Regions from separate parts of the Oerskovia paurometabola genome, predicted to be linked through region 3. Evidence: riboswitches for the same ligand, from Rfam matches in the RefSeq annotation. Region 3 holds a riboswitch; each other region holds the start of a gene.
The links. A riboswitch is a leader RNA that binds a small molecule or an ion and turns the genes downstream of it on or off. The one in region 3 is predicted to bind S-adenosylmethionine.
Positions count from the first base shown of each region.

Region 1: linked by a shared signal. The riboswitch ahead of JOD48_RS01220 (methylenetetrahydrofolate reductase) and the one ahead of JOD48_RS13215 (ABC transporter substrate-binding protein) in region 3 are both predicted to bind S-adenosylmethionine.
Region 2: linked by a shared signal. The riboswitch ahead of JOD48_RS03005 (rhodanese-like domain-containing protein) and the one ahead of JOD48_RS13215 (ABC transporter substrate-binding protein) in region 3 are both predicted to bind S-adenosylmethionine.

Region 1 is NZ_JAFBBV010000001.1:267,857-271,098, forward strand. It holds gene metE (5-methyltetrahydropteroyltriglutamate--homocysteine S-methyltransferase) at 1-860, opposite strand, end outside; gene JOD48_RS01220 (methylenetetrahydrofolate reductase) at 881-1,930, opposite strand; SAM riboswitch class I at 2,043-2,145, opposite strand; gene JOD48_RS20020 (outer membrane protein assembly factor BamB family protein) at 2,361-3,242, shown strand, end outside.
Region 2 is NZ_JAFBBV010000001.1:671,940-675,181, reverse strand. It holds SAM riboswitch class IV at 1-76, opposite strand, end outside; gene JOD48_RS03010 (phosphotransferase enzyme family protein) at 157-999, opposite strand; SAM riboswitch class I at 1,074-1,166, shown strand; gene JOD48_RS03005 (rhodanese-like domain-containing protein) at 1,173-1,637, shown strand; gene JOD48_RS03000 (O-succinylhomoserine sulfhydrylase) at 1,658-2,917, shown strand; gene JOD48_RS02995 (LLM class flavin-dependent oxidoreductase) at 3,032-3,242, shown strand, end outside.
Region 3 is NZ_JAFBBV010000001.1:2,911,764-2,915,005, reverse strand. It holds gene proB (glutamate 5-kinase) at 83-1,225, shown strand; SAM riboswitch class IV at 1,297-1,408, shown strand; gene JOD48_RS13215 (ABC transporter substrate-binding protein) at 1,699-3,242, shown strand, end outside.

The sequences.
Region 1 (3,242 bases), 2.6 Mb from region 3:
AGGGAGATCGCCTCGACGTCGGTCGCGGCCAGGAGCGCGAGGCCGTCGTGCTCACCCTGGAGCCCGCCGAACGGCGCGCCCACGAGGATCGCGGGGCGCTCGGTGCCCACCGCGAGCTCGGTCGCGAGCACGCGGTACGCCTCGGTGACCGCGGCGTGGACCTCGGCGGCCGGCACGTCGATCGAGTCGGACACGAGCGCCGGCTCGTCGAGCTGCACCCACGGTGCACCGGCCGCGGCCAGGGCGCGCAGCAGCTCGACGTACACGGGCAGGACGTCCGCGAGGCGCGAGAGCGGGCTGAAGCCGGGCGCGCTGTCGTCGGCGGCCTTGGACAGCGCGAGGAACGTCACGGGCCCGACGACGACGGGCCGGGTCACGACGCCCGCGTCCTTGGCCTCGACGAACTGGCGCACGACGCGGTCGTCCGCGAAGCGGAACGGCGTGGACTCGCTGACCTCGGGGACCAGGTAGTGGTAGTTCGTGTCGAACCACTTGGTCATCTCGAGCGGGGCGTCCTCGCCGGCGCCGCGCGCGACCGTGAAGTAGCCCGCGAGGTCCAGCGCGCCCTTCTCGTCGGTGAGCGACGCGAAGCGCGACGGGACCGCCCCGAGGAGAGCGACGACGTCGAGCACCTGGTCGTAGTAGGAGAACGAGCCGGGCACGGCGCCCGACGAGGCGTCGAGGCCCAGGTCGACGAGACGCTGGGCGGCCGCGACGCGCAGCGCCGAGGCCGTGGCCTCGAGCTCGTCGGCCGTGGTCCTGCCGGCCCAGAAGGACTCGACGGCCTTCTTGAGCTCGCGGCGCGGGCCGATGCGGGGGTAGCCGAGGACGGAACCGGAGGGGAACGTGGGTGCACTCATGGTGAATACCTCTGAACTGGTCAGACCGAGGAGCTGCCCAGGGCAGGCTCGGCGGAGGGAAGGGGAGTGCCGGAGACCCACGGCCCGCTGGCCAGGTCGGGGGTGCGGGACGAGACGCCGCTGGCGTCCCCCGCTGCCCCACCGCCGAGGTCGACTCCCTCGAGCAGGTCTAGAGCGGCTTGGTGCTTGTTGAAGGTGTAGATGTGGAGGCCGGGCGCGCCGGCCGCGAGGACCTGGCGCGCGAGCTCGACCGAGTGCCGGATGCCCAGCGCGTGGCGCGCGTCCGGGTCCGGCTCCGCCTCGAGGGCCTCGACGACGCGGCGCGGCGCGGGGACGCCCGTGAGCTCCTCGACACGCGCGAGGCGGGCCGGGTCCGTCATGGGCAGGAGGCCCGCGAGGATCGGGATGGTCACGCCCGCGGCGCGCGCCTCGGCCACGAAGTCGATGTAGGAGGACGCCTCGTAGAAGAGCTGCGTGATCGCGAAGTCCGCTCCGGCCTGCTGCTTCTGCCAGAGGCGGCGCACCTCCTGGGTGCGGCTCGTGCCCGCGGCGAGGTTGCCGTCGGGGAACGTCGCGACCGCGATGGTCAGGGGGCGGGCCGCGCCGCGCAGCGCGACGCTCGGGCTCGCGGCGCAGCGTGCGGCCTCGACCTCGCGCAGCAGGGCCACGAGCTCGGTGCTCGACCGCACGCCGTCCTCGGCGGGGCGCCAGTCGGGCTGGTCGCGCGGAGGGTCCCCGCGCAGGGCGAGGAAGCTGCGCACGCCCGCGTCGAGGAAGTCCGTGATGACGTCCTCGACGTCCTCGCGCGAGGCGCCCACGCAGGTCAGGTGCGCGATGGGCAGCACGGGCGTGCCGTGCAGGAGCTGGCTGATGACGCGGCGCGAGGTCTCGCGGTCCGTGCCGGCCGCGCCGTAGGTGACCGACACGAAGTCGGGCGAGGTCGCGACGAGGCGGCGGGCCGTCTCCCAGAACTTGGGCGCGGCGTCGGGGCGGCGCGGGGGCATGAGCTCGAACGACACCGTGGGCCGCGGTGCCTCGTGCCCGAAGTGCCCCAGGTCGACGATGCTCATCGGGCGGCCGTCAGGAGGGTCGTGCTGGTGGTGGCCAGGGCGGCCGGACGGCTGGCGCGGGGGACCCCGGTGCGGTGCAGGGGTGCGCGGAAAGATGCCTCGGTCATGAATCGCTCCATCGAACCTGGCTGTAGCACCCGTACCCGCGAGAGGCTTCCGTTGGGGGGTTGCTGCGGTGTCAACGAGCCAGGACTCTCGACCGCTCTGGATGGTGTTGACGATCGTAGGGGGAATCCATGATCTGAGCCAATATCTGCTCGAAGCGTGAGACGGAGGGGTCCGGAGTGGTTCCTCGGCCCCGCTCCGGCGTCCGTCCACGCGGTCGCAGATCCCTTCGTCGGTCCCTGCGGTCGCCCTTCCAACGTACGCCTGTCGGCGCCCGCCCGGACCGCCGGGCGATCCTCCCCGACGTCGCCGCTATGCTCCGGGCGTGCCTCGCCGACGCAGCCAGCAGCAGGTCTCGTTCGTGCTCGACGACTCGTCCGAGGGTGTCGACCCGGGCTCGGGCGTCCCGGAGCCGACTCGTCGGGAGCGGACGCGACGCCCCCTCACCCGTACGGCACGACGGCGTCGCGCCGCCCGTCTGGTCGGCCTCGCCGTCGGTCTCGGAACGCTCGGGGTGGCGGCCGCGGTCGTCGTGACGCGCGACGGGGCGGCCCAGGACGACGCGCTCCAGACGCTCCGCTCGTCCGAGGACAGGATCTTCGACCTCACCTACGCGCCGCATGCCGAGTGGAGCGTCGACCGCGACGAGGGCGAGCCGTTCACCGTGGGGGACCTGCTGGTGATCCCGGGGCGCTCCGGGACCGTCGGGTACGACCTCGGGTCGGGCGACGAGCGCTGGCGGCTGGACGACCTGACCCGGCAGGTCTGCGCCGCCGACCAGGTGCGCGTCGAGGGAACGGCGGAGGTGTCGGCCTTCGTGTGCCTGGGCCAGGGGAAGGAGGCCACCGCGGCCCGACTCGTGAGCGTCGACGGTGCGGTGGTGGCCGAGGTAGAGATGGACCCACGCCGGGGCGAGGCGGTCGCCGGTCCCGGCGGGACGGTGCTCCAGGCCGCCAGAGACGAGACGGGGGTCGTGGTCCGGTCCGTCGACGTCCGGACGGGCACGGCGGCGTGGGAGCGACGGCTGACCGTGAGGGAGGACGCGCAGGACCCCCTGTGCGCGACGGAAGGTGATGCCGTCCGTGCGGTCTACCGGTCGGGGACGGTGGCGGTCCACGGATGTGGCGTCCTGTCCTACCTGACGCCTGGGGGGCAGGTCGTCGACGAACCACCGGGGATGGTGCAGGTCATCGCCCTGGGCAACGGG
Region 2 (3,242 bases), 2.2 Mb from region 3:
TCGTCACCCGGGGCACCCCACCGCGGAGGAGGGTTGCCGGCCAGCAAACCGGGGTTTTGCGCTGGCACTCATGACCTGGTGTCCAGGATGGTCGAGGCGCGCGGAGCGTGTCAACCGGTGGGCACAGCGTCTCGGATGATGAGCAGAGGCAACCTGTCAGGTGGGCAGATCCGGCGAATCGGACGCTGTCGCGAGACTCTCGACCCGCTGCGCGTCGGAGCGGTACATGGCCGCGTGCTCCCGGAAGTCGTCGCGTCCGGTCGCGGCCGCACGCTCGTCCGTGAACGCCGCGAGCTCGTCGAGCCGCGCGACCACGACGGTCAGGACCTCCCGGCGCGAGTACGGCATCCCGTACGCGCGGACCAGGGCGTCGAGGCGCGCCAACGGGTCCAGCCGCCCGACGACGTCGCTCCCCTCCGACTCCCCCGCGTCCGCCACGAGGGGCGCGAGCCGGTAGCCGAGGTAGGCCAGGTCCCAGATCCGGGGGCCGGGGCTCGCGGTGTCGAAGTCGATGAGCCCGACCACGGCCCCGTCACGGAAGACCAGGTTGTACGGGGCGACGTCGTTGTGGCACACGACCTCGGCAGGCTCGTGCGGTGCGGTCTGCCAGGTGGGGGCCGCCGGCAGAGCGTCGGGGACGAGGGCGGCGGCGCCTGTGTCGAGGAACCCGACGCTCGCGTCGTGCACGCGCCGCAGCAGCGCGCCCGCGTCCCGGAGCACCGACTCGTCCCAGACCCACGGTGGCAGCGGGTAGTTCCCGACGTCACCGGGGAGGAACGACAGCACCTCGCGCCCCTGCTCGTCCGTCCCGAGCGGCTCCGGCACCTCGGCGACGCCCTGTGCGCGCAGGTGCCGCAGGAGCGCCTGGACCGTGGGCGTCCAGGGCCCTGCGGTGCGGCGGACGGTGTCGCCTCGCCGCACCACGGTCGTCGAGTTCCCACCGGCCAGGGGCTCCTCGGCCTGGTCGGGCGCGCGGTCGGGTTCGGGGAGGTGGCTCATGCGCAGGAACCTAGCCCGACCACCCTGCGAGACACCTGTTCTTTTCCGTGGTCACGGTGGCGTACGATCCGACGCAACCATCCAGAGCGGCTGAGTGACTTGGCACGATGACGCCGCAGCAACCCCCCGGTGACGGGCGAGGGTGCTACCGCCACGACCGATGGAGGATCACCATGAGTGCCCCCGACCGCGCGACCGCTGCCCCGGTCCCCGACGCCCGTCCCGCCGACGGGTACGCCGGCGACATCACGCCCCAGCAGGCGTGGACCCTTCTCCAGAACGACCCGAGCGCCGTCCTCGTGGACGTCCGCACCGACGCCGAGTGGCGCTTCGTCGGGGTCCCCGACCTGTCCTCGACGGGCCGCGCGCCCGTCCTGACCCAGTGGGTCGACGTCGCGGGCCGCCCGAACCCGGCGTTCGTCGCGGAGCTCACCGCGGCCGGGCTGAGCCCTGAGCGTCCGGTCGTCTTCCTGTGCCGCTCGGGAGCCCGCTCGATCGGCGCGGCCAAGGCCGCGACCGCCGCGGGGCTGGGTCCCGCGTACAACGTCCTCGAGGGTTTCGAGGGAGCGCTCGACGGCGCCGGTCACCGTGGTTCCGACGGCTGGCGCGCCGCGGGCCTGCCCTGGACGCAGTCGTGAGCGCCGCGACCGGGGACGGCGTGCTCCGCATCCCCGCCGGCGTCCCGGGCGGCTCGGGTCGTGGCCCCCTCCCCCGTTCGGTCCGTCCCGACACGCTCGCGGTGCGCGGCGGCCACGCCCGCACCAACTTCGAGGAGACGAGCGAGGCGCTCTTCCTCACGCAGGGCTACGTGTACGGGAGCGCCGCGGAGGCCGAGGCCGCGTTCACGGGCGAGGTCGACCGCTTCATCTACTCGCGCTACGGCAACCCGACGGTGCACACGTTCGAGGAGCGGCTGCGCCTCATCGAGGGCGCCGAGGCCTGCTACGCGACCGCGTCGGGCATGTCCGCGGTCTTCACCTCGCTCGCGGCGCTGGTCGGTGCCGGGTCGCGCATCGTCGCGGCCCGCGCGCTGTTCGGCTCGTCGCTCGTGATCTTCGACGAGATCTTCGCCAAGTGGGGCGTGCGCACCGACTACGTCGACGGTCACGTGCTCTCGCAGTGGGAGGAGGCGCTGTCGACCCCCGCGGACGTCGTCTTCTTCGAGACCCCGTCCAACCCCATGCAGGACGTGATCGACGTGCGCCGCGTGAGCGAGCTCGCGCACGCCGCGGGTGCCGTCGTCGTGCTCGACAACGTGTTCGCCACCCCCGTCCTGCAGAAGCCGCTCGAGCTCGGCGCCGACGTCGTCGTGTACTCGGCGACCAAGCACATCGACGGGCAGGGCCGCGTGCTGGGCGGCGCGATCCTGGGTTCCGAGGAGTACGTCAAGGGACCCGTCCAGACCTTCATCCGCAACACGGGCCCCTCTCTCAGCGCGTTCAACGCCTGGGTCCTGGTCAAGGGGCTCGAGACGCTGTCGGTGCGCGTCAAGGCGCAGAACGCCTCGGCCCTCCAGGTCGCGACCGCGCTCGAGGAGCTGCCCGGCGTCACGGCCGTGCGCTACCCGTTCCTCGCCTCGCACCCGCAGGTCGAGCTCGCCAAGGCCCAGCAGAGCGGGGGCGGGACGGTCGTGACGTTCAACCTCGACGTGCCGGGCGCCGACGCCCCGGGCACCGACCCCGAGCTCCTCAAGAAGCGCACGTTCCAGTTCCTCGACGCGCTGCGGGTCGTGGACATCTCCAACAACCTGGGTGACGCCAAGTCGCTCATCACGCACCCCGCGACCACGACGCACCGCAAGCTGGGGCCGGACGGGCGTGCCGCCGTCGGGATCGCGGAGACGACCGTGCGCCTGTCGATCGGCCTCGAGGACCCGCTCGACCTGATCGAGGACGTCGAGCAGGCGCTGCGCCGCTGACCGTCCGGCCGGGTGCGGAGTACGTGTCGCGAAACCTGCCCGACGACGACACGTACTCCGCACCCAGCGGCCGCGCAGGAATACCCCGGCCGTATCCCGGGGTTGCACCAGGCGATGACTACCTCGCCGCGCCTCTCCGTCCTCGACCTCGTCCCCGTCCGCTCGGGACAGTCCTCCGCCCAGGCCATCGCCGCCTCCCTGGACCTCGTGCGCCTCGCCGACCGCCTCGGCTTCACGCGCTACTGGTTCGCCGAGCACCACAACATGCCCGCGGTCGCCGCGTCCGCACCGCCCGTCATGATCTCGGCGGCCGCCGCGGTGACCG
Region 3 (3,242 bases):
TGCCGCCCACGCCGTCCCACCGTGAGGTGTCACACGGTGAAACGGCGCCCCGTCCGAGCGCCCGGCGCGGGATGATGAGGCCGTGAATGCGCTCTCCGCACGCTCCCAGGTCGCCACGGCCCACCGGGTCGTCGTCAAGATCGGCTCCTCGTCCCTCACCGGACCGGACGGGCACCTCAGCGTCCCGGCCCTGCACGCGCTCGTCGACGTGATCGCGGCCCGCCACGCGGCGGGCGGGCAGGTCGTGCTCGTGACGTCGGGGGCGATCGCCGCGGGGATCGGTCCGCTGGGCCTGAGCGCGCGACCGCGCGACCTCGCGACGGCCCAGGCCGCGGCCTCGGTGGGGCAGGGGCTCCTGGTCGCCCGCTACGCCCAGGCGTTCGCCGAGTACGGCATCCGCGTGGGCCAGGTGCTCCTCACGGCCGAGGACACCATCCGCCGCGGGCACTACCGCAACGCGCAGCGCTCGCTCGAGCGGCTCCTGGACCTGGGCATCGTGCCGGTCGTCAACGAGAACGACGCGGTCGCGACCGACGAGATCCGCTTCGGGGACAACGACCGTCTCGCGGCCCTGGTCTCGCACCTGGTGCGCGCCGACGCGATGGTCCTGCTGACCGACGTCGACGGCCTGTACGACGGCCCGCCCTCGCGCCCGGGCACGCAGCGCATCCGCGAGGTCCGGTCCGCCCTCGACCTCGAAGGCATCGAGGTCACGGGCCGGGGCAGCTCGATCGGGACCGGCGGCATGCTCACCAAGCTCGAGTCGGTGCGCATCGCGACGGGCTCGGGCATCCCGGTCGTCCTGACCAAGGCCGCGCACGCCGAGGGCGCGCTCGCGGGGCACGAGGTGGGGACCTGGTTCGCCGTGACGGGCAAGCGCACCACGCGCCGGCGCCTGTGGCTCGCGCACGCGGCCCGCACGCGCGGACGACTCGAGCTCGACGAGGGAGCGGTCGCCGCGGTCCTGGGCGGACGCGCGTCGCTGCTGCCCGCGGGCGTGGTCGGCGTCACGGGAGACTTCGACGCGGGCGACCCCGTCGAGCTCGTCGCCCCCGACGGGCGCGTGATCGCGCGCGGCCTCGTCGCGTTCGACTCGAGCGACATCCCGGACCTGCTCGGCCGTTCGACGCACGAGCTGCGCGACAAGCTCGGCGAGGGGTACGACCGCGAGATCGTGCACCGCGACGACCTCGTGCTCGTGGGGCGCAAGCGCAAGGCGTCCTGAGTCGTCTCACGGGGTGGGACGGTCTGCTCACCCCTTGACTCGGTGGCCTCGGGCGGCTTTCCTGTGCGGCAGGTGAAGAGCGCCAGCGCCAAGACCCGGCTCGCTGGCCAGCAACCCTTCGACGTGACGGGGTGCTCCGGGTGGTACCTGACCGCGACCCGTCGGGCGCGGTAAGCACACGGAGGAACGGGCGATGCGCGCACTCGGAACGCAACAGGGGCTCGACGGCAGGGGTGTCCGCTGCCTCGACGCGGGGACCCTCGTGCTCTGTTGTCGCTGACACGCGGCTGAACCCTCGCCGCTCCTGACGTGCGGCCGACATCCCGTCCCACCCTCGCCGTCCCCTGACGGCCCCCACCGCCGCTCACCGTGAGCCCGGCGTCGATCCGACGCACCCACGGTCCGTCGGCGACCCCTCAGCGCCCCGGCCGTGCCGGACCGACGGCGCGCACGACCGAAGGAGCACTGCTCGCATGTCCCTCTCGACCTGGCCCTCGGGGCCCGGCGGCCGCACGGCCCCGTCCCGCCGCGCGCTCGTCGCGGCCTCCCTCGCCGCGACGGCGCTCCTGCTCGGGGCGTGCGGCTCCGGTGGCGGCAGCACCGCGGACGGCGCGTCCCCCGGCCCGACGGCGGAGCCCGTCCCGGGCGGCAACCTCACCTTCGCGGTCACGGTCGACTCGCACTGCATCGACCCCCAGCAGGTCGGGAACAACGACGCGATCGCCTCGGCCCGCCAGACCGTGGCCTCGCTCACCGCGCAGGACCCGGACACGGGAGAGATCCTGCCGTGGCTCGCGGAGAGCTGGGAGGTCGACGCGGACGCCACGAGCTTCACGTTCGCGCTCCGTGAGGGGCCGACGTTCGCCGACGGCACGCCGATCGACGCGGCCGCGGTCAAGACGAACTTCGACAAGATCGTCGAGCTCGGCGCGGCGGCCTCCCTCGGCTCTGCCTACCTCGTCGGGTACGAGGGAACCACGGTCGTGGACCCCCGCACCGTGCGGGTCGACTTCTCGGCACCCAGCGCGCAGTTCCTCCAGGCGTCCTCGACGTTCTCGCTCGGACTGCTCTCGCCCGCTTCCGCCGCGCTCAGCGTCGAGGACCGGTGCGCCGGGAAGTTCGTGGGCTCCGGGCCGTTCGCGGTGAGGTCCTACACGTTCGACCAGGAGGTCGTGCTCGAGAAGGTCGCCGGCTACGACTGGGCCTCCGGGGCCGACGACCACACCGGGGAGGCGTACCTCGACACCGTGACCGTGAAGTTCGTGCCCGAGGCCAGCGTGCGTACCGGCAGCCTGCTCTCGGGCCAGATCGACGCGACCGCGGCCATCAGCACGGTCGACCTGCCGCAGTTCGACGGCAACGGCTTCTGGCTCGCGTACCGGGCGAACCCGGGCGTCGTCTTCAACCTCTTCCCCAACGAGTCGCGACCGCTCGCCGCCGACCCGGCGGTGCGGCAGGCGATCAGCAAGGGCATCGACCGCGAGGAGATCGCCGCGACCCTGCTGACCCCGCAGGACGAGCCTGCGACGAGCGTGCTGTCGCACTCGACCCCGCTGTGGGCCGACGTCTCGGACGACCTCGCGTACGACCCGGACGGTGCGGAGGCGCTCCTCGACGACGCCGGCTGGGTCGAGGGCGCCGACGGTGTGCGGGTCAAGGACGGTCAGCGGCTGTCCACCACGGTCACGTTCTGGCAGGTGGCCGAGCCGCTCGAGCTCGTCCAGCAGCAGCTCGCGAAGATCGGCGTGGACCTCCAGCTCAAGCAGGTCACGGTCGCCGAGTCCACCGAGCTCAAGAAGTCCGGGGACTTCGACTTCGACTACTACAACCTGACGCGCTCGGACCCCGACGTGCTGCGCACGATCTTCTCGGCCAACGCGCGCAACATCAACAAGCGGGCACCCGAGGAGGTCGACGACCTGCTCGACCGCTCGGCCGCGTCGACGGACCCGGCCGAGCGGCAGGAGCTCGTGACCCAGGCTGCGCGTCTCCTGGTCCAGCAGGGGCATGCGATCCC